Regions from separate parts of the Pseudomonas sp. Marseille-QA0332 genome, predicted to be linked through region 3. Evidence: predicted binding sites of a transcription regulator. Region 3 holds the regulator's gene; each other region holds the start of a gene.
What was found. The regulator FliA, encoded in region 3, starts transcription of late flagellar genes. The targets are predictions, from matches to a motif close to CTAAAGTTTNNNNNNNNNNNGCCGNTAA.
Positions count from the first base shown of each region.

Region 1: a site for FliA is predicted at 3,323-3,350, ahead of ACY8GK_RS03620 (methyl-accepting chemotaxis protein). Genes of this name have one in related genera too.
Region 2: a site for FliA is predicted at 2,531-2,558, ahead of ACY8GK_RS09105 (methyl-accepting chemotaxis protein). Genes of this name have one in related genera too.

Region 1 covers NZ_CM143106.1:723,492-731,024, reverse strand. The annotation lists gene ACY8GK_RS03640 (YceH family protein) at 1-428, shown strand, start outside; gene ACY8GK_RS03635 (hypothetical protein) at 524-718, opposite strand; gene ahpF (alkyl hydroperoxide reductase subunit F) at 839-2,401, opposite strand; gene ahpC (alkyl hydroperoxide reductase subunit C) at 2,529-3,092, opposite strand; gene ACY8GK_RS03620 (methyl-accepting chemotaxis protein) at 3,427-5,310, shown strand; gene ACY8GK_RS03615 (sulfite exporter TauE/SafE family protein) at 5,524-6,309, shown strand; gene ACY8GK_RS03610 (ATP-binding protein) at 6,848-7,533, shown strand, end outside.
Region 2 covers NZ_CM143106.1:1,951,654-1,959,186, reverse strand. The annotation lists gene ACY8GK_RS09110 (pseudouridine synthase) at 1-872, shown strand, start outside; gene ACY8GK_RS09105 (methyl-accepting chemotaxis protein) at 935-2,500, opposite strand; gene acnA (aconitate hydratase AcnA) at 2,685-5,417, opposite strand; gene rlmM (23S rRNA (cytidine(2498)-2'-O)-methyltransferase RlmM) at 5,662-6,723, shown strand; gene dsbG (thiol:disulfide interchange protein DsbG) at 6,770-7,528, opposite strand; gene ACY8GK_RS09085 (TlpA disulfide reductase family protein) at 7,528-7,533, opposite strand, start outside.
Region 3 covers NZ_CM143106.1:372,870-380,402, forward strand. The annotation lists gene flhA (flagellar biosynthesis protein FlhA) at 1-1,505, shown strand, start outside; gene flhF (flagellar biosynthesis protein FlhF) at 1,517-2,833, shown strand; gene fleN (flagellar synthesis regulator FleN) at 2,933-3,775, shown strand; gene fliA (RNA polymerase sigma factor FliA) at 3,772-4,512, shown strand; gene ACY8GK_RS01800 (chemotaxis response regulator CheY) at 4,667-5,041, shown strand; gene ACY8GK_RS01805 (protein phosphatase CheZ) at 5,059-5,847, shown strand; gene ACY8GK_RS01810 (chemotaxis protein CheA) at 5,860-7,533, shown strand, end outside.

The DNA of each region.
Region 1 (7,533 bases), 350 kb from region 3:
TGACGCGCTTGCAGATGGGCAACCGGGCCGATCGCTGGGAGCAGCGGGTCGACAAGGCGCTGGAACTGGTCCCGGCGCAGTTGGTATTGCTGGGGCTGCTGTTGCTGCGCGGACCGCAGACGCTCAACGAACTGTTGACGCGCAGCGCCAGGCTGCATGCCTTCGAGGATATCGAGCAGGTCCAGCACCAGCTCGATCGTCTGGTATCGCGCGAGCTTGCCTTGCACCTGCCGCGCCAGGCCGGCCAGCGCGAGGACCGCTACACCCATGCCCTGGGCGATCCGGCCGAGGTCGAGGCGATCCTCGCGGCACGTCAGCAGGCGGGTAGCGAGCGCACCGTGGCGAGCAATGTGGCGCAAGAGCGCATCGACGCGCTGGAAGCCCGGGTCGCGGCACTGGAGGCGCGCCTGGCAGAGCTGGAGGGATAGAGCCGAGCCTGCCGCACACCTGGGCGAAAGGGCCAATGATCATCGAAGCTGCAAGAGCGTCGCCCTTGCCCGGGACCTGACAAGTCATGGCAGGCTCAGGGCTTCCCTTCGACCGTCGGGAAATTCCGGCAGCTCTTGCGCTCGGCCAGCTCCCTGTCGCTCGGCCGCTGGTCGACGAACACCGCGCGTCCATCGGCATGGATTTCCAGGTAGCCCCAGTGCAGGTCCTGCTCCCGCTGGCCGGGTTGGGGTGGATCGCGCCACCAGGGTTCACGACTGATCAAACGCATCAGGGCCTCTCCGACAACTGTCTGTCTTCACTATAGACAGCCGTCGGAAGAGGCCCTGCGCGAGTTGTCAGCGGATCTGTCGGGGCTAGCCGCAGCGAGACCGCCGCGGCTGCGCCGCCCTCAGGCTGGCGCCGAGGTGCGGATCAGGTGGTCGAAGGCCGACAGCGAAGCCTTGGCGCCCTCGCCCACGGCGATCACGATCTGCTTGTACGGCACGGTGGTTACGTCACCGGCGGCGAACACACCGGGGATGTTGGTCTGGCCCTTGGCGTCGACGATGATCTCGCCACGCGCAGACAGCTCGACGGTCCCCTTGAGCCAGTCGGTGTTGGGCAGCAGGCCGATCTGCACGAAGATGCCCTCGAGCTCCAGTGCGTGCTCGGTATCGTCGGTGCGATCCTTGTAGCGCAGGCCGGTGACCTTCTCGCCGTCGCCCAGCACTTCGGTGGTCAGCGCGCTGGTGATGACCTTGACGTTCGACAGGCTGTGCAGCTTGCGCTGCAGCACGGCGTCGGCACGCAGCTGGCTGTCGAACTCGATGAGCGTCACGTGGGCGACGATACCGGCCAGGTCGATGGCCGCCTCGACGCCGGAGTTGCCGCCGCCAATGACCGCCACGCGCTTGCCCTTGAACAGCGGACCGTCGCAGTGCGGGCAGTAGGCCACGCCACGGGCGCGGTATTGCTGCTCGCCGGGGACGTTCATCTCGCGCCAGCGGGCACCGGTGGCCAGGATCACGGTCTTGGCCTTGAGCGAGGCACCGCTGGCCAGGCGCACTTCGTGCAGCCCACCGTCGACGCCCGCAACCAGCGCTTGGCCACGCTGCAGGTTCATGATGTCCACGTCGTACTGCTTGACGTGCTCCTCGAGCGCGGTAGCCAGTTTGGGTCCTTCGGTTTCCTGGACCGAAATGAAGTTCTCGATGGCCATGGTGTCGAGCACCTGGCCGCCGAAACGCTCGGCCACGACACCGGTGCGGATGCCCTTGCGCGCGGCATAGATGGCCGCCGAGGCGCCGGCTGGGCCACCGCCGACCACCAGCACATCGAAGGCTTGCTTGGCGTTGATCTTCTCGGCCTGGCGGCTGCCGGCGCTGGTGTCGATCTTGCCGAGGATTTCCTCCAGGCCCATGCGCCCCTGGCCGAACACTTCGCCGTTGAGGTAGATGCTCGGCACGGCCATGATCTTGCGCGACTCGACCTCGGCCTGGAACAGCGCGCCGTCGATCGCCACATGGCGCACGTTGGGGTTGAGCACCGCCATCAGGTTCAATGCCTGGACCACGTCCGGGCAGTTCTGGCACGACAGCGAGAAATAGGTCTCGAAGACGAATTCACCTTCCAGCGCCCGGATCTGCTCGATCACTTCGACACTGGCCTTGGAGGGATGGCCGCCGACCTGCAGCAGCGCCAGCACCAGGGAGGTGAACTCATGGCCCATGGGGATGCCGGCGAAACGCAGGCTGATGTGTTCCCCAGGGCGATTGAGCGAGAACGAAGGACGACGGGTATCGTCACCGTCCGCGCGCAGGGTGATCAGGTTCGACAGGCTGGCGATATCTACCAGCAAGTCATGCAACTCGCGGGATTTCGCACCGTCGTCGAGGGATGCAACGATCTCGATCGGCTGGGTGACCCGCTCCAGGTAGGCTTTGAGTTGCGATTTAAGCGTGGCGTCCAACATACGGGGCGATTCCTTCTTTCAAACGCTGTAAACGAAAACGCCCAGGCAGGTTCGCCCGGGCGTTCTGACGGGGCGGTGACAACTTCAGGTGTGGCGGCTGCTCACCGCCCAGATCTGGCGCACGGTCTTAGATCTTGCCGACCAGGTCCAGCGACGGAGCCAAGGTAGCCTCGCCTTCCTGCCACTTGGCCGGGCAGACTTCGCCTGGGTGGGCAGCGACGTACTGGGCAGCCTTGACCTTGCGCAGCAGCTCGCTGGCGTCACGGCCTACGCCACCGTCGTTGATCTCGACGATCTTGATCTGGCCTTCCGGGTTGATCACGAAGGTACCGCGATCGGCCAGGCCAGCGTCTTCGATCAGCACGTCGAAGTTGCGAGCGATCTGGTGAGTCGGGTCACCGATCAGCGGGTACTTGATCTTGCCGATGGTTTCCGAGGTGTCGTGCCAGGCCTTGTGGGTGAAGTGGGTGTCGGTGGACACGCCGTAGATCTCCACGCCCAGCTTCTGGAATTCGGCGTAGTTGTCGGCCAGGTCGCCCAGCTCGGTCGGGCAGACGAAGGTGAAGTCGGCCGGGTAGAAGAAAACGACGGACCACTTGCCCTTGAGATCGGCTTCGCTCAGCTGAACGAATTCGCCATTGTGGTAGGCGGTTGCGTTGAACGGTTTGACCTGGCTGTTGATGATAGGCATGCGAGACGCTCCTTCATGGGTTGAAAATCGTTGACGGGAGCAATCCTACCCCAGCATCAGCCCGGTGGCTCATTGGCAAAGCTGATGCCAATGATTGGTTTTGGCTATAGCAGAGGTTATTCCTAGAAACTTTTTGAATGAGTGACTGAGGGTCGATTTCGGTTGCAGGCTCGATTGCGAGCGGCCTCTGGTTCCATCCGTCCGGTGGACCCGTGAATCCATCATGCCCTATCAATGTTTGGCGCCAGCTGCCGATAGCCATCTTGCCAGGCCGTGTCCTCGCGCCGGCTACCGGCAAGCTCTTCCCTCCTCATCTGGCCCAAGGTCTGGAAGCATGAACCTGAAGTTTCGCCACAAGATTCTCCTGAGTGCCTGCGGCGTCGTCGTTCTGGCGTTCGCCTTGTTCACGCTCTACAACGACTACCTGCAGCGCAACACCATCGCCCAGAGCCTGGAATCCTCGCTACGCCAGTCCGGCGCGCTCACTGCCAGTAGCGTACAGAACTGGATGAGCGGGAAAATCCTGGCGCTGGAAAACCTGGCCGAAGATGTCGCGCGCCAAGGCACCGGCAATGTCGCCGGCCTGGTGGATCAGCCCTCCCTGACCAACAACTTTCTCTTCACCTACCTAGGGCAGGCCGATGGTGTCTTTACCCAGCGCCCCGACGTGCAGATGCCGGCAGGCTATGATCCACGCCAGCGCCCCTGGTACGCCGCCGCCAGGGGCGCTGGACAGACGGTGCTGACGCCTCCGTATCAGGGCGCCGTGGGTGGGCTGGTGGTAACGATAGCCGTTCCGGTGAAGCGCCAAGGTGGTGGCGAGCTGCTTGGAGTGATCGGCGGCGATCTGTCCCTGGACAGCCTGGTCCCGATCATCAACGCCGTGGATTTCGGTGGTATCGGCCACGCCTTCTTGGTCGATCGCCAGGGCCAGATGATCGTGAGTCCCGACAAGGGCCAGCTGATGAAGAACCTCAAGGACCTGTATCCGGGTAGCGCTCTGCGTGTCGAACCGGGCATGCAGGAGGCGACCCTCGATGGAGAGCAACGGATCATCGCCTTCGCGCCGGTCAATGGCCTGCCTTCGGCGCAGTGGTACATTGGCCTGTCGATCGACAAGGACAAGGCCTACGCTCCGCTCGGCCAGTTCCGGATATCGGCGATCATCGCCATGCTGGTCGCGGTGCTCGCCATCGCTGGCCTGCTGAGTCTGCTGATCCCGCTGCTGATGCGCCCGCTGACCACCATGGGCCGGGCCATGCGCGACATCGCCGAGGGCGAAGGCGACCTGACCCGACGCCTGGGTGTGGCCCACAAGGACGAATTCGGCGAACTGGCCGGCTCGTTCAACCGCTTCGTCGAGCGTATTCATGCCTCGATCACCGAGGTCTCCTCAGCCACTCGCCTGGTGCATGACCTGTCCGAACGCGTGATGAGCGCATCCAATGCCTCGATCAGCGGCTCCGAGGAGCAGAGCCTGCGCACCAGCAGCGTGGCAGCAGCGATCAACCAGCTGGGCGCCGCGACTCAGGAAATCGCCCGCAACGCCGCCGATGCCTCGCAGCAGGCCAGCGGCGCCAGCGAGCAGGCGCACGACGGACGCAAGGTCGTGGAGCAAAGCATCGAGGCCATGACTGCCCTGTCGCAGAAGATCAGCGAGTCGTGCCAGCGGATCGAAGCGCTCAACGCTAGCACCGACGATATCGGCAAGATCCTCGACGTGATCAAGGGTATCTCGCAGCAGACCAACCTGCTGGCGCTCAACGCGGCCATCGAGGCGGCCCGCGCCGGCGAAGCCGGCCGCGGCTTCGCCGTGGTAGCCGACGAGGTGCGCAACCTGGCCCATCGCACCCAGGAATCGGCCGAGGAGATCCATCGCATGATCACGGGCCTACAGGTCGGTTCACGCGAGGCGGTGCATACCATGAACAGCAGCCAGGTCGCCAGCGAGCAGAGTGTGCAGGTAGCCAACCAGGCCGGCGAACGGCTCAACAGCGTGACCCTGCGCATCGGCGAGATCGATGGCATGAACCAGTCGGTGGCGGCGGCGACCGAGGAGCAGACCGCCGTGGTGGAAAGCCTCAACCTGGACATCACGCAGATCAACAGCCTGAACCAGCAAGGCATGGAGAACCTCAACGAGACGCTGCATCATTGCGATGCGCTGGCGCAGCAGGCAGGTCGGTTGAAGCAGCTGGTAGGCAGCTTCCGGATCTGAACCAAGCCGCTCGAGCCGCGCTCCGCGGGGTGATCTGGCGGCTCTCTGCTGGGTCACTGCAAGCCTGCGACTGCCGCCTGGCAGCGCAGGCTTGCGGGTGCTTCATAAAAACTGATGGGTATAAACTAATAACCAACAAGTCTATTTAGCTATAAAAATTTCTATATGCTGGCTGCCATCCGATCACGGGCATGGCTGGGCAACGAGTAGCATATGGATGTAGGTTCTTTTGGTTTCACGGTTGCGGGATTGGTGGTTGGTTTCATCGTCGGCATGACAGGGGTCGGGGGCGGCTCGCTGATGACGCCGATCCTGCTATGGTTCGGCATCAATCCAGCCACGGCCGTCGGCACCGACCTGCTTTATGCGGCGGTGACCAAGGCCAGCGGCGTCTGGGTCCACAGCCGCAACAGGAACATCGACTGGAAGATCACCGGGCTGCTGAGCCTGGGCAGCGTGCCCGCCGCGGCGCTGACTTTGTGGTTCCTCGGCACCCTGCATGCCGACACCTCGGCGCTCAACGCGGTCATCAAGCAGGGGCTGGCGGTGGTGCTGATCATCACGGCGTTGGCGATCCTGTTTCGCTCTCGCTTGCAAGCTTTCGCCAATCGCCATGCCGGTGACCACTATCATTTGAGCGAGCGCACCCTCAACGTGCTCACCGTGCTGACCGGTACGGTGCTCGGCGTGATGGTCACTCTGACCTCGATCGGTGCCGGCGCGCTGGGCACGGTCGCGCTGTTCCTGCTCTACCCGTTCCTGGTCACCCGTCGGCTGGTGGGCACCGAGATCGCCCACGCGGTACCCTTGACCCTGGTTGCCGGCCTTGGCCATGCAAGCATGGGCAACCTTGACTGGGCGCTGCTGGGCTACCTGTTGCTCGGTTCACTGCCGGGCATCTACCTGGGGAGCCACCTGGCCGGACGCATCTCCGATCGCATCCTGCGCCCATGTCTGGCTGGCATGCTGCTGTTGATCGGCTACAAGCTGGCCTTCTAGGCTTTGTACCAGAAGTGCCTGCGCGACGATCAGGCCACGTTGAAAACAGGCTCGGAATGCTCATTTACAACCCGTAAAGTCGAGCGCGACCCCGGCCGTTCCTCGCCTGTTTTCGCCTTGCCTGATCGCCGCTCGGCGACTTTTGGTACATAGCCTAATCAGGTCGGCGTGCGCCGCCAGACTGAGCGAGTGCACGGCGGCGTCCTCCGACGGCAAGCGCCGGCCTTGCGCATGGGTGCGCGCGTGGCAGAGCAAAGCCAAGCGCACCGGTTTCATGCATGCTCTGCTGGCTGCGCGGCACGGCTTGCAAGCGATTTGCCAGCCCTCGAAAAACCAACGGGTTTTCCGCTTGTCTTCCTGTAGGATGGCACCTTGCCAACCAGGAAGGCGTCTGCCGTATCTGTCCACCTGCTCACGAGAGATCGCTCGATGCCTCTGGCTCCAACGCTCCCCCGTCTGTTTCGTTTCGTGCCCCTCGAGGCTTGCTGCCTGAAAGCCGCGCCAGTTTCTCGCGACCTCGTTGCCCAGGGGGTCGCCTGTGAAGGGCCTCGATGACGCCGCGTTCGAACGGTTGCTGGCCAACTGTGCCAGCGAACCGATCCAATACCCAGGTGCCATCCAGCCCCATGGCGTACTGATGACCCTGAGCGAACCGGCGCTGGACATCCTGCAGATCAGCGCCAATGTCGGGACCTTGTTGGGGATCGAAGCTTCCCAAGTGCTGGGCAAGCCGCTGCCCGCGCTGGTCGGCACGGGCCTGGCCAAGCAGGTATGCAAACTGGTCGAACAGGACCTTGCCGAGGATCTGCAGCCGCTCGCCGTCAAGCTCGACGGTATCGCCTTCGAAGGCTTCCTGCACCGCCATGACGGCCTGCTGATCTTCGAGCTCGAACTGCTCGCGTCCAGCGCCAGCGACCCGCACAGCCACCTCAACCGAATGCTGCAGCGCCTGCAGGCTGCACAAGATCTCGACACCTTGCATGATCTGGTCGTGCGGGAGGTACAGGCGCTGACCGGCTACGATCGCGTGCTTGTCTACCGATTCGAGGAGGAAGGCCACGGCCAGGTGGTCGCGGAGGCTTCATCACCGGGCATGGAGCGGTTCAAGGGCCTGTACTTCCCCGCCTCGGACATTCCGGCCCAGGCTCGCCAGCTCTACCTGAGCAACTGGTTGCGCATCATCCCGGATGCCGCCTACACGCCGGTGCCGATCGTGCCGGCGAT
Region 2 (7,533 bases), 1.6 Mb from region 3:
TCGATCCGGCACGCCAGCAAGCCAGTACCGTCTGTCTCCCCGCCGGGGCCTGGAACACCGTGCTCGACTGTCTGTGCGATCATTTCAAGGCGATCAGCCGCGAATGCTGGCTCGACCGGTTCGCCCGGGGACGCGTGCTCGATGGCGCCGGCCAGCCCGTGCACGCCAACCTGCCCTACAAGCGCGGCATGCGCCTGCATTACTTTCGCGAAGTGCCGAACGAAAAGCCGATCCCGGTGCGTGAAACCATCTTGTACATGGACCAGCACCTGGTGGTCGCCGACAAGCCGCATTTCCTTCCGGTCACGCCGACCGGCGAATATGTCGAGCAGACCTTGCTGCGGCGCCTGATCCGCCGACTGGACAATCCCCACCTGGTGCCTCTGCACCGCATCGATCGACATACCGCGGGGCTGGTGCTGTTTTCGGCCGATCCCGAGAGCCGGGGTGCCTACCAGGGGTTGTTTCCGCAGCGCCGCATCGTCAAGCACTACCAGGCGATCGCTCCCGCCTTGCCCGGCCTGGACTTTCCGCGGGTGCACCGGAGCCGGCTGGAGCATGGCGAGCCGTTTTTCCGCATGCGCGAAGTGCCGGGGGCAGCCAACACTGAAACCATCGCCCAGGTGCTCGAGCGCAATGGCGAGTTATGGCGCTACGGTCTTTCCCCAGTCACCGGCAAGACCCATCAGCTGCGCGTGCACATGGCCGCCCTTGGGGCTGCCATCTGCAATGATCCGTTCTATCCGCGACTGCGCCAGGAGCAGGACGATCATCGACGTCCGCTCAAGTTGCTGGCCAAGACCCTGAGTTTCGACGATCCGCTGACTGGGCGCCCCCGACGCTTCGAAAGCGAACTGGCGCTGGACTGGTAGCGAGCGCCTGAACCAGCTACCGGGTCCGGACAGGGCCCAGGCACCTCTTCGTCGTCTGCCCGCTACCGGTTGAACCGCTCCACCAGCGAGTACTGCCCGTTCGCCGTACGGGTCAGCTCCTCGCTCAACAACGCCGAATGCTGGGCCTGTTCGGAGGTCTGGTCGGCCAGCTCGGCGATGGTGCTGATATTGCGGCTGATCTCGTCGGCCACCGCTGTCTGCTCCTCGGTTGCCGCGGCGATCTGCGTCGCCATGTCGGTGATGTTGGCCACCGCGTCGCTGATGCCCAGCAAAGCCTGGTCGGCCTGCATGACTCGAGCTACGCCTTCCTCGGCCTGGCGATGGCCGTTCTCCATGGTCAGCACGGCATTGTTGGCGGTTTGTTGCAGCTTGGCGATCAACGTGTGGATCTGCCCGGTGGATTCGGCCGTGCGCTGGGCCAGCTGACGTACTTCGTCGGCGACCACCGCGAAGCCACGACCCATCTCGCCAGCGCGCGCGGCCTCGATGGCAGCGTTGAGCGCCAGCAGGTTGGTCTGGTCGGCGATGCCCTTGATCACATCCACCACGCCGCCGATCTCGTCGCTGTCCTTGGCCAGCTGGGTGACGGTCTGGCCGGTCTCGCCCACGGCCGTGGACAGACGCTCGATGGCCTCGCGGGTCTCGCCGGCGATCTGCCGGCCCTCACTAGTCAGGCGGTTGGCTTGCTGGGTGGCATCGGCGGTGCGCTGGACATGGTTGGCCACTTCCTGGGTCGTGGCGGCCATCTGGTTCACCGCGGCGGCGACCTGCTCGGTCTCGACACGCTGGCGCTCCAGACCGGTGGAACTCTTGTGCGCCAGCTCGTCGGACTGTCGGGCCTGGTCGCTGAGGTGCTCGGCGCTGTCCTGCAGGCGCGTCAGGCAGGTCTTCATCCGTGCATCCTGGCTGAGCATGGCCATTTCCAGACGTGCCTGGACACCGCGGCTGTCGGTATACATCTGGGCGATCAGCGGATCCGACGTGGTCTGCTCGGCCAGGCGCAGCAGGCGCTTGATGCCACGCTGCTGCCAGCCCAGGCCCAGCAGGCCGAGCGGCACGCTGAGCCCGGCGGCCAGGGCGAAGCCCCACCAGTGGCCGACCCAGCTGCCGATCAGGAAACCGACCTGGCTGACCAGGATGAACGGCAGCCAGTCCTGCAGCACGGGCAGCCACTTGTCGCGCCGCGGCACCGCCGGCTTGCCCTGGGTCAGCCGCTGGTACAACGCCTCGGCCCGGCGGATTTGCTCGGCGGTCGGCTTGACCCGCACCGACTCGAAACCGACCACCTGGTCGTTGTCGAAGATCGGCGTGACGTAGGCGTTGACCCAGTAGTGGTCGCCGGACTTGCAGCGGTTCTTGACGATGCCCATCCAGGGCAGGCCTTGCTTGAGCGTCTGCCACATGTGGGCGAAGACGGCAGGCGGCACGTCGGGATGGCGTACCAGGTTGTGCGCCGCGCCCACGAGCTCCTCGCGGGAAAACCCGCTGATCTCGATGAAGTCTTCATTGCAGTAGGTGATGACACCCTTGGCATTGGTGGTCGAGATCAACCGCTGGTGGGCAGGGAAGGTCCGTTCTCTCTGGGTGATCGGCTGGTTGTTACGCATCTGCTGTTCAATCCGCAAGGCTTTCCACAGCTATCGGCACGTCGCGAGCTTAGTTGAGGGTTTATTTGCAGGCGTACCGCAGCCGCGCCAGGCTTGCCGGCAAGCGGCACACGTCCGGTGGGTGCAAGGCCTCAGCGAACCGCGATGGCGTCAGGCCCCGGAGACCACCGGGGCCTGGCTACGATCAGGCAGCGATCAGCTGGCGCAGCACATAGTGCAGGATGCCGCCTGCCTTGAAGTACTCCACCTCGTTCAAGGTGTCGATGCGGCACAGCACCTCGATGTCCTCGATCCGCCCATCCTCGCGAGTGATCCGCAGGGGCAGGCTCATGCCCGGACGCAGGGTCGCGCCACCAAGGCCACGTACGTCGATGCGCTCCTTGCCGGTCAGACCGAGCTGCTTGCGGTCCTGCCCGGCCCTGAATTGCAGCGGCAGTACGCCCATGCCCACCAGGTTGGAGCGGTGGATGCGCTCGAAGCTCTCCGCCAGCACGGCCTTGACCCCTAGCAGGTTGGTGCCCTTGGCCGCCCAGTCACGGCTCGAGCCGGTGCCGTACTCCTGACCAGCGATCACCACCAGCGGGACGTTCTCGGCCTGGTAGCGCATGGCTGCGTCGTAGATCGCCAGCTTTTCGCCGCTGGGCACATGCAAGGTGTTGCCGCCTTCCTCGCCACCGAGCATTTCGTTGCGGATGCGGATGTTGGCGAAGGTGCCGCGCATCATCACTTCGTGGTTGCCACGTCGCGAGCCATAGGAGTTGAAATCGCGCGGCTGTACGCCCTTGTCGCGCAGGTAGCGCCCAGCCGGACTGTCGGCCTTGATGTTGCCAGCCGGCGAGATGTGGTCGGTGGTCACCGAGTCGCCGAGCAAGGCCAGGATATGCGCGCCTTGGATATCCTCGATGACAGGGGGGGCGCCTGCGATGTCTTCGAAGAAGGGTGGATGCTGGATGTAGGTGGAATCTTGCTGCCAGACGTAGGTGGCAGCCTGGGGAACCTCGATGGCTTGCCATTGGGCGTCGCCGGCGAAGACTTCGGCGTATTCCTTGTGGAACATCGCGGTGTCGACCTTGGCCACGGCCTCGGCGATCTCCTGCTGGCTCGGCCAGATGTCGCGCAGGTAGACCGGCTGGCCGTCCTTGCCGGTTCCCAGCGGGTCGCTTTCCAGGTCCAGGCGTACGCTGCCGGCCAGGGCATAGGCCACCACCAGGGGGGGAGAGGCCAGCCAGTTGGTCTTGACCAGCGGGTGTACCCGCCCTTCGAAGTTCCGGTTGCCTGACAGCACCGAGGCGACGGTGAGGTCGTTGTCGGTGATGGCTTGCTCGACTGCTTCGTCGAGCGGGCCGGAGTTGCCGATGCAGGTGGTGCAGCCGTAGCCGACCAGGTCGAAGCCCAGCTCGTCGAGGTACTGCGTCAGGCCGGCGGCCTGGTAGTAGTCGGTGACCACCTTGGAGCCGGGCGCCAGTGAGCTCTTGACCCACGGCTTGCGCTGCAAGCCTTTTTCCACGGCCTTCCTGGCGACCAGGCCGGCGGCCATCATCACGCTGGGGTTGGACGTGTTGGTGCACGAGGTGATCGCCGCGATGACCACCGCGCCATCGCGCAGCTGCAGGTCATCTTCATGCAGGTCGGCGCCAGTCTGTTCGGCGTTGCCCACGGCCACGCCACCGCCACCTTCGCTTTCCAGCCGGCCGATGTCCTTGGCCAGCGACTTGGGCTGCAGGTCGAGGAAGCCCTGGAAGGCCGAGGCGACGCGCGACAGGGCGACACGGTCCTGGGGCCGCTTGGGGCCGGCCAGGCTGGCCTCCACCTCGTTCATGTCCAGCGACAGAGCGTCGCTGAAGACCGGTTCCTGGCCCGGCAGGCGCCAGAGGCCCTGGGCCTTGCAGTAGGCTTCGACCAGTTGCACCGTCTCTGCCGGCCGGCCGGAAAGGCGCAAATAGTCGAGGGTGACTTCGTCGACCGGGAAGAAGCCGCAGGTAGCGCCGTATTCAGGGGCCATGTTGGCGATGGTGGCACGGTCGGCCAGGGGCAGCTGCGCCAGTCCGTCACCATAGAACTCGACGAACTTGCCGACCACGCCCTTCTTGCGCAGCATCTGTGTCACGGTCAGCACCAGGTCGGTGGCAGTGATGCCTTCACGCAGTTTGCCGGTGAGCTTGAAGCCGATGACCTCGGGAATCAGCATCGAGACCGGCTGGCCGAGCATGGCCGCTTCCGCCTCGATCCCGCCTACGCCCCAGCCCAGCACACCGAGGCCGTTGATCATGGTGGTATGCGAATCGGTTCCGACCAGGGTGTCGGGGAAGGCGAAGGTGCGGCCGTCTTGCTCGCGTGTCCAGACCGTGCGGCCCAGGTATTCCAGGTTGACCTGGTGGCAGATGCCGGTGCCGGGCGGCACTACCCGAAAATTGTCAAACGCGTCCTGGCCCCAGCGCAGGAAGGCGTAGCGCTCGCCGTTGCGCTGCATCTCGATCTCGACGTTCTCGGCGAACGCCTCGTCGCTGGCGTACTTGTCGACCATCACCGAGTGGTCGATCACCAGGTCGACCGGCGACAGCGGGTTGATGCGTTGCGGATCACCGCCGGCCTTGGCCATCGCGGCGCGCATCGCGGCCAGGTCGACCACCGCCGGCACGCCGGTGAAATCCTGCATCAGGACGCGCGCAGGGCGGTACTGGATCTCGCGGTCGGAACGCTTGTCCTGTAGCCAGCTGGCCAGGGCGACCAGATCGTCGCGCCTGACGGTCTCGCCGTCTTCCCAGCGCAGCAGGTTCTCCAGCAACACCTTGAGCGACATGGGCAGGCGCTGCAGGTCACCCAGTTGGCGTGCGGCTGCGGGCAGGCTGTAGTAATGGTAGACGCGGTCGCCCACGTGCAAGGTATCGAGTGTCTTCAGGCTATCGAGCGAGGGCATTGCCAACTCCTTTCTGCACCGGCGCCCGGCACATCCAGAAGGGTGCCGGTGTCACCGCTCTATGAGGGCCCGCACGGCACGGACCGGGCTCGAGGGCCGGGCGGCATTGCCCGGCCTGACTCAATACTGGACCGGCAGGACGTGTCGGCGGTTCAGACTTCCTTTATCATTCGCCGCCTTTGTCGCCGCATCTCCTGCGGGTCATCAGGGCGCACGCCAGGCGCGCCGTCATCGTGGAGTGAAGATGGATACCCTGTTCATGCATTGCCGGCCCGGTTTCGAGGGCGAAGTCTGCGCCGAAATCAGCGAACATGCCGCCCGCCTGGGGGTGCCCGGCTATGCGCGAAGCAAGCCGCACAGCGCCTGCGCCGAATTCATCTGCCTGGAACCGGGCGGGGCCGAACGGCTGGTGCGGGGGCTGCGCTTCGACCAGCTGATCTTCGTTCGCCAGTGGGCCCGTGGACGCTTCGTCGACCTGCCCGAGCAGGACCGCGTAGGCGTGCTGCTCGAGACGCTGGCCGAGCACCCAGCCTGCGGCAGCCTCTGGCTCGAAGTGCTCGATACCAACGAGGGCAAGGAACTGTCGACGTTCTGCCGCAAGTTCGAAGTGCCCTTGCGCAAGGCGCTGACCAAGGCTGGCCTTCTGGTCGAAGACGCACAGGCACCGCGTCTGCTGCTGACGTTCATCAGCGGCCGGCGGGTGTTCCTTGGCCTGGCCGAGCCGGGCAACTCGGCACATTGGCCGATGGGCATCCCGCGCCTGAAGTTTCCCCGCGAGGCGCCCAGCCGCTCGACCCTCAAGCTCGAGGAAGCGTGGCACCAGTTCATTCCCCGTGCGCAGTGGGACCTGCGCCTGTCCGATGACATGACCGGCGTCGACCTGGGCGCCTCGCCCGGTGGCTGGACTTACCAACTGGTGCGTCGCGGCATGCTGGTGACCGCCATCGACAATGGCCCGATGGCCGAGAGCCTGATGGATACCGGCCTGGTCCAGCACTTGATGGCTGATGGCTTCACCTGGCAGCCGAAGCATACGGTCGACTGGATGGTCTGCGACATCGTCGAGAAGCCCGCACGGACCGCGGCGCTGATCGAGACCTGGCTGGGCGAGGGGCTGTGCCGCGAAGCGATCGTCAACCTCAAGCTGCCGATGAAGCAGCGCCATGCCGAGGTGCGCCGTCTGCTCGAGCGCATGGAGGCGGGGTTCAAGGCGCGCAAGGTCAAGGTCTCGATCGCCTGCAAGCAGCTGTACCATGATCGCGAGGAGGTCACCTGCTACCTGCGGCGCCTGGACCTCAAGCGGTAGTTCGCAAGCCGCCGCGCCGGGACGCTGCAAGCCGCCCGGCTTCCGCTCAGCGCCTGCCGAGGATCGCGGTGAGTGCTTGCGTGCTGGGCGCGCCCTGCTGGCGTTGCAGGCGGCCCTGGTCGTCCCGGTAGAAGATCGCGGGCGTGGCGGACACGCCCAGAGACTGCATCAGTGCCAGGTTGTTCTCGAGTTTTTCCTGTATGGCTTGCGCAACGCTTGCCAGCGGCTCGAGCGTGCTGCCCTTGCCCGCCTGTTCATGCTCGGCCAGGGCCTTGACCGGGTCCTTCGCCGCCAGGAGCGCCGCGGACTTGCCCAGGCTGTCCTGACGAATGATGCCGACCATGACGTGACGCAGTTGCACCTTGCCGGATTCGACCCAGGGCCGGGCCTGGTGCCAGAACATGTTGCAGTAGGGGCAGTTGGGGTCGCTGAACACATAGACGATACGAGGCGCGTCGGCCTGACCGTCGGCGATCCAGGCGGACTTTTCCAGGCTGGCCAGGGCGGCTTCGTCCAGCGGGCCATGGACCAGCCTTTGCAGGGGTTCGGCGCTCAGGTCCTGGCCTTTCGCGTCGAACAGGCTGCCGACCAGCGCGTGCTGGCCGTCCGCGGTCAGGTACAGCGCAATGCCGTTGCCCTGGTATTCGGCGGCGTAGCCACGCAGGCCTGCCGGGGCATCGAAGCGGCCCTTGATCACCGCGCCCTTGTCTTGCAGCTGGCGAATCGGTTCGGGCAGGGTCTGGGCATGCAGTACGGGAGCGCCGAGCATGGCGAAGGCAAGCGGCAGGAGCAGGGAAGATCGCATCATTG
Region 3 (7,533 bases):
CCATTGCCGGGCTGCTGATCCTGTTCATCAACCTGATCGGCGGCATGCTGATCGGCATGCTCCAGCACGGCATGCCGTTCAGCGAGGCGGGCAAGGTCTATGCGTTGCTGACCATCGGTGACGGCCTGGTGGCGCAGCTGCCTTCGCTGCTGCTTTCGACCGCGGCGGCGATCATGGTGACCCGTGCCTCCGGCTCCGAGGACATGGGCAAGCTGATCAACCGGCAGATGTTCGACTCGCCCAAGGCGCTGGGGGTGTCGGCGGCGCTGATGATCGTCATGGGTCTGGTACCTGGCATGCCGCATATCGCCTTCATTGGCCTTGGCCTGCTGGCAGCCGGCGGCGCCTATCTGGTGTGGCGCAAGCAGCAGCAGGTCAAGGCCAAGGCCGAGGCCGAGCTGCAGCGCCAGCAGGACCTGCTGCCTTCGCCACAGCGCGCCCTGGAAACCAAGGAGCTGGGCTGGGACGACGTCACCCCCATCGACATGATCGGCCTGGAGGTCGGCTATCGGCTGATCCCGCTGGTCGACCGCAACCAGGATGGACAACTGCTGGCGCGGATCAAGGGCGTGCGCAAAAAACTCTCGCAGGACCTGGGCTTCCTGATGCCCACGGTGCATATCCGCGACAACCTGGACCTGGCGCCCAGCGCCTATCGGTTGACCCTGATGGGGGTGATCCTGGCCGAGGCGGAAATCTATCCGGACCGCGAACTGGCGATCAACCCCGGCCAGGTGTTCGGTACGCTCAATGGCATCGCCGCGCGCGATCCGGCCTTTGGCCTGGAGGCGGTATGGATCGATGTGGGCCAGCGCGCCCAGGCGCAATCCCTTGGCTACACTGTGGTGGATGCCAGCACCGTGGTCGCGACGCACCTGAACCAGATCCTGCAGAAGCACTGCCATGAACTGATCGGGCATGAAGAGGTCCAGCAGTTGTTGCAGGTGCTGGCCAAGGCATCGCCGAAGCTTGCGGAAGAACTGGTGCCGGGTGTCATTTCCTTGTCGGGGTTGCTCAAGGTATTGCAGGCACTGTTGTCCGAGCAGGTACCGGTGCGCGATATTCGTAGCATTGCCGAAGCGATCGCCAACAATCCGAACAAGAGTCAAGATACCGCCGCGCTGGTTGCGGCAGTGCGCGTCGGATTGTGTCGCGCCATCGTGCAAAGCATTGTAGGCGTTGAGTCGGAGTTGCCGGTCATCACGCTCGAGCCAAGGTTGGAACAGATCTTGCTCAATAGTCTCCAGCGAGCCGGGCAGGGTCAGGAAGACGGTGTCCTGCTGGAGCCGAGCATGGCCGAGAAGCTGCAGCGCTCGTTGATCGAGGCAGCGCAGCGGCAGGAAATGCAGGGCCATCCGGCGATCCTGCTGGTCGCCGGTCCGATCCGCGCCATGCTTTCGCGGTTCGGGCGCCTGGCGGTACCCAACCTGCATGTGCTGGCGTACCAGGAAATACCGGATAACAAGCAAGTCACCATCGTTGCCACCGTGGGCCCGAACGGCTGAGGTAGTGGGTTATGCAAGTGAAGCGTTTTTTCGCCGCTGACATGCGTCAGGCCATGAAGCTGGTCCGTGACGAGCTTGGCTCCGATGCCGCCATCATCGGCAACCGACGCATCGCTGGCGGCGTCGAGCTGACCGCTGCGCTGGATTACAAGCAGTCGGCGCTTGCGCCACGGGTGCCGAACATCGAGCTCGAGCAGGAGCTGCGCAAGACCCAGTCGCGCATCGTCACCGCCCAGGCCGAGCTCAATGGTCGCGGCGAGGACGACGAGGCCGGCGGCAACCGCCAGTTGTTCGCCGGGCTGCCGCTGACCGCCTCGGAGCCGCTGCAGCAGCCGCATGTCGAGCCCAAGCCGTCCGCCACGGCGCCCGCGCCGGCGCCGGTCGACCCACGGCTGTTCGATGCCATGCGCTCGGAGCTTTCCGGCCTGCGCGAGTTGCTCGAAGTGCAGCTCGGCTCGCTGGCCTGGAGCCAGTTGCAGGGCAGCAAGCCGCAGCAGGCCAATATCTGGCGGCGCCTGCAGCGCATCGGCCTGTCCGGTGCACTGAGCCGCGAGCTGCTCGAACTCACCGCCGAGATCGCCGAGCCGCGACAGGCCTGGCGCATGATCCTGGCGCACCTGGCACGTATGATCGAAGTACCGCAGGTCGAGCCGATGGAAGAGGGCGGCGTGATCGCCCTGGTCGGCCCGGCCGGCATGGGCAAGACCACCACCCTGGCCAAGCTGGCCGCGCGCTATGTGCTCAAGTACGGCGCGCACAATCTAGCGCTGGTCAGCATGGACAGTTTTCGCATCGGCGCACAGGAACAGCTCAAGACCCTCGGCCGGATTCTCAACGTGCCGGTGACCTACGTCGATCCGGGCGAATCGCTGGTCCAGGCGCTCGAGCCGCTGATGCGCAAGCGCGTGGTGCTGATCGATACCGCCGGCCTGCAGGCCAGCGATCCGGCGCTGCGCATGCAGCTGGAGTCCCTGGCCGGACGTGGTATCGCCTCGAAGAATTACCTGGTGCTGGCCACCACCAGCCAGAAGCAGGTGCTCACCGCCGCCTACCACAGCTACAGCCGCTGCGGCCTGGCCGGTTGCATCCTGACCAAGCTCGACGAAACGGCGAGTCTCGGCGAAGTGCTGAGCCTGGCCATCAGCCATCGGCTACCGGTGGCCTATCTGACCGATGGACCACGCATCCCCGACGACCTGCACCTGCCGCGCAAGCACCAGCTGGTCAGCCGCGCGGTCAGCGTGCAGTTACAGGACGAGCCCAGCGACGAGGCCATGGCCGACATGTTCGCTGATCTCTATCACAGCCCGGGCAAGCGTGCAGGTTGAATTCAATGCATATCACCTCCATCCAGGGGGCTTCCAGCCCACGATGGGCCAGGCAGGCGCGGTACCGCGCCTGGTCCGGGTCCCAGCGAGACAAGGTAAATAACAGACATGGGTAGCATGCATCCCGTACAGGTGATCGCCGTGACCGGCGGCAAAGGTGGCGTGGGCAAGACCAACGTTTCAGTGAACCTGTCGCTGGCACTGGCGGAGCTTGGCCGCCGGGTCATGTTGCTGGACGCCGACCTTGGCCTGGCCAACGTCGACGTGCTGCTGGGCCTTACGCCCAAGCGCACCCTGGCCGACGTGATCGAAGGCCGTTGCGAGCTGCGCGACGTGCTGCTGCAGGGGCCGGGCGGGGTACGCATCGTGCCGGCCGCCTCCGGCACCCAGAGCATGGTGCACCTGGCACCGGCCCAGCACGCCGGCCTGATCCAGGCCTTCAGCGAGATCGGCGACAACCTCGACGTGCTGGTGATCGATACCGCCGCCGGCATCGGCGATTCGGTGGTCAGTTTCGTCCGCGCGGCCCAGGAGGTCCTGCTGGTGGTGTGCGACGAGCCGACCTCGATCACCGACGCTTATGCGCTGATCAAGCTGCTCAACCGCGACTACGGCATGAACCGCTTCCGCGTGCTGGCCAACATGGCGCAGAGTCCCCAGGAAGGGCGCAACCTGTTCGCCAAGCTGACCAAGGTGACCGACCGTTTCCTCGACGTCGCCCTGCAGTATGTCGGTGCCGTGCCGTACGACGAGTGCGTGCGCAAGGCGGTGCAGAAGCAGCGCGCGGTCTACGAGGCGTTTCCTCGCTCCAAGTGCGCGCTGGCCTTCAAGGCCATCGCGCAGAAAGTCGATAGCTGGCCGTTGCCCGCCAATCCACGCGGGCATCTGGAATTCTTCGTCGAGCGTCTGGTGCAGCCCACCAGCGTGGGTCCGGTACTATGAGCGCGAGCGGATTGAAGATGTACGGCAAGGCGTCGCGCGACGCCCAATACGAGCTGGTCGAGCGCTACGCGCCCTTGGTCAAGCGGATCGCCTACCACCTGCTGGCGCGCCTGCCGGCGAACGTCCAGGTCGAGGACCTGATCCAGGCGGGCATGATCGGCCTGCTCGAAGTGGCCAACAAGTACGATGCGAGCAAGGGTGCCAGCTTCGAGACCTATGCCGGTATCCGCATCCGCGGCGCCATGCTCGACGAAGTGCGCAAGGGCGACTGGGCCCCGCGTTCGGTGCATCGCAACACCCGCATGGTTAGCGACGCGATACGCGCGGTGGAGTCGCGCAGCGGCCGTGACGCTAAAGATCATGAGGTCGCTGCCGAACTCCAATTGAGCCTCGACGATTACTACGCGATCCTCAACGATACCTTGGGTAGCCGCCTGTTCAGCTTCGACGACCTGTTGCAGGACGGCGAGCACGAAGGCCTGCACGAGGACGGCGCCAGTGCCCAGGCCGAACCCTCGCGCGACCTGGAAGACGAACGCTTCCAGGCGGCGCTGACGGATGCGATCGCCAACCTGCCCGAGCGTGAACGGCTGGTGCTGGCGCTGTACTACGACGAGGAGCTCAACCTCAAGGAGATCGGCGAGGTGCTGGGAGTCAGCGAATCGCGGGTCAGCCAGTTGCACAGCCAGTGCGCGGCGCGCTTGCGAAGCCGCCTGGGCGAATGGCGGGCGCGCTGAGAAGTCGCGGGCTGCAAGAAAAAGCGAATTGTGTTGATGGGGGGAGCGACGCTCGCACAAACGACGCTCGCCAGCTTGCAGCTCCCCAAGAATGAAGTGCGCGCTCGGCGCCGAGCGTGTTTGAGACTGCCTGGAGGCCTAATTGAACAAAGACATGAAAATCCTCATCGTGGACGATTTTTCGACGATGCGGCGGATCATCAAGAACCTCTTGCGTGATCTGGGTTTCACCAATACCGAAGAGGCCGATGATGGCACCACGGCGCTGCCGATGTTGCAGAACGGCCACTACGACTTCCTGGTGACCGACTGGAACATGCCCGGCATGTCCGGCATCGACCTGCTGCGCAAGGTGCGCGCCGACGAGCGGCTCAAGGCCATGCCGGTGCTGATGGTCACCGCCGAAGCCAAGCGTGACCAGATCATCGAGGCGGCCCAGGCCGGGGTCAACGGCTATGTGGTCAAGCCTTTCACGGCACAGGTGCTCAAGGAAAAAATCGAAAAGATCTTCGAGCGCGTCAACGCTTGAGCAGTGCAGAGGGCGCCATGGAGTCAAAGCAAACGTCTCTCGGGGAGTTCGAAACGACCCTCAAGAAGCATGCCCAGGAATTGGTCGAGAGCCTCGAGCGAGGCCGTTTCGGCGAAGCGGTGCAACTGATCCACCAGCTGAACCAGACCCGCGATCGTGGCTTGTATCAGGAAGTCGGCAAGCTCACGCGCGAGCTGCACAGCGCGATCGTCAACTTCCAGATCGACCCGCGCACGCCGCAGGCCGAGGAAGTGTCGCAGATCACCGACGCCACCGAGCGCCTGGCCTATGTGGTCAAGCTGACCGAGGGAGCGGCCAATCGCACCATGGATCTGGTGGAAGCCAGCACCCCGGTGGTCAACGAGCTGGCCGCCCAGGCGCAGGCGCTGGGGGGCGACTGGCAGCGGTTCATGCGGCGGGAGCTGGATGCCGCGGAGTTCCGCGAACTGGCCCGGCGCGTCGACGCTTTCCTGGCGCGCAGCGCCGAGGGTAACCGCAAGGTCAGCGGGCATCTCAACGACATCCTGCTGGCGCAGGATTACCAGGACCTCACCGGGCAGGTCATCAAGCGGGTCACCGCGCTGGTCACCGATGTCGAAAGCAACCTGCTCAAGCTGGTGCTGATGGCCAGCCAGGTCGATCGCTTCGCCGGCATCGAACATGACCATCAGCAGCTGCGCGCGGAAAAAGATCAAGAAAAACATCCGACTCGGGGTGAAGGTCCGCAGATTCATGCCGATAAGCGTGAAGACGTCATGTCCGGCCAGGACGATGTCGATGATCTGCTGTCCAGCCTTGGTTTTTAAGGAGCACCTTTGATGAGCTTCGGCGCCGATGAAGAAATCCTTCAGGATTTCCTGGTAGAAGCCGGCGAAATTCTCGAGCAACTGTCCGAGCAACTGGTCGAGCTGGAAAGCCGACCGGATGATGCCGACCTGCTCAATGCCATCTTTCGCGGTTTTCACACGGTAAAGGGAGGCGCCGGCTTTCTCCAGCTCAATGAGCTGGTGGAGTGCTGCCACATTGCCGAGAACGTCTTCGACATCCTGCGCAAGGGCGAGCGGCGCGTCGACGCCGAGCTGATGGACGTGGTCCTGGAGGCGCTCGACACGGTCAATGGCATGTTCGGGCAGGTCCGCGAGCGCAGCGAAGTGACCCCGGCCACGCCCGAGCTGCTGGCGGCCCTGGCGCGCCTGGCCGAGCCGGCCAGTGCCGAGCCCGCGCCCGCCCAGCCGGCGGCGGCGCCTGTCGAGCCGGTAGCGGCGCCAGCGGACGATATCACCGACACCGAGTTCGAGCAGTTGCTCGATTCGCTGGATGCGGTCAAGGCCGAGGCCGAGGCGGCCCAGCGGCCACTGGATGAGCCGGCGGCGACGGCAGATGACGAGATCAGCGATGCCGAGTTCGAGTCGTTGCTCGATCAGTTGCATGGCAAGGGCCAGTTTTCCCCGGCGGTCGTTTCGCCGCCTGCCCAGCAACCGGCAACCGCTTCGGCCAGCGACGAGATCACCGACGACGAGTTCGAGGCCCTGCTCGACCAGTTGCATGGCAAGGGTACCTTCGATGCCGATGCGCTCGCGCCTGCCGCCGTCGCGGCGCCACCGACGGGCTCGCCCGTCACGGCCACGAACGAGCACATCACCGAACAGGAATTCGAAGCCCTGCTCGACGAGCTGCATGGCAAGGGCAAGTTCACCAACGAGGCGGTCGCCAGCGCGCCTGCCGCGACGAAGCCCCAGCAGACGCCCGCCACGGCGCATCCCGCGCCAGTATCGGCGCCTGCGGCCTCGGCTGCGACGGCCAGGCCCGTGGCGCCTGCGCGCTCGCCTGCGCCAGTGGCCGAGAAGCATCCGGCCAGCGAAGCCGAGACCACGGTACGGGTGGACACCGCGCGTCTCGACGAGATCATGAACATGGTCGGCGAGCTGGTGCTGGTACGCAACCGGCTGGTGCGCCTGGGGCTCAACAGCGGCGACGAGGCCATGTCCAAGGCCGTGTCCAACTTGGACGTGGTGACCGCCGACCTGCAGACCGCCGTCATGAAGACGCGCATGCAGCCGATCAAGAAGGTCTTCGGGCGTTTTCCGCGCCTGGTCCGCGACCTGGCTCGCCAGTTGCGCAAGGAAATCAACCTGGAGCTGGTCGGCGAAGAGACCGACCTGGACAAGAACCTGGTGGAAGCGCTGGCCGACCCGCTGGTGCACCTGGTGCGCAACGCCGTCGACCATGGCATCGAGACCCCGGAGGAGCGCGAGGCCGCCGGCAAGGCGCGCACCGGCCGTGTCGTGCTGTCGGCCGAGCAGGAGGGCGACCATATCCTGTTGTCGATCTCTGACGACGGCAAGGGCATGGATCCGAACGTGCTGCGCGCCAAGGCGGTCGAGAAGGGGCTGATGGACCGCGACGCCGCCGAACGGCTGAGCGAGTCCGACTGCTACAACCTGATCTTCGCCCCGGGCTTTTCGACCAAGACCGAGATTTCCGATGTGTCC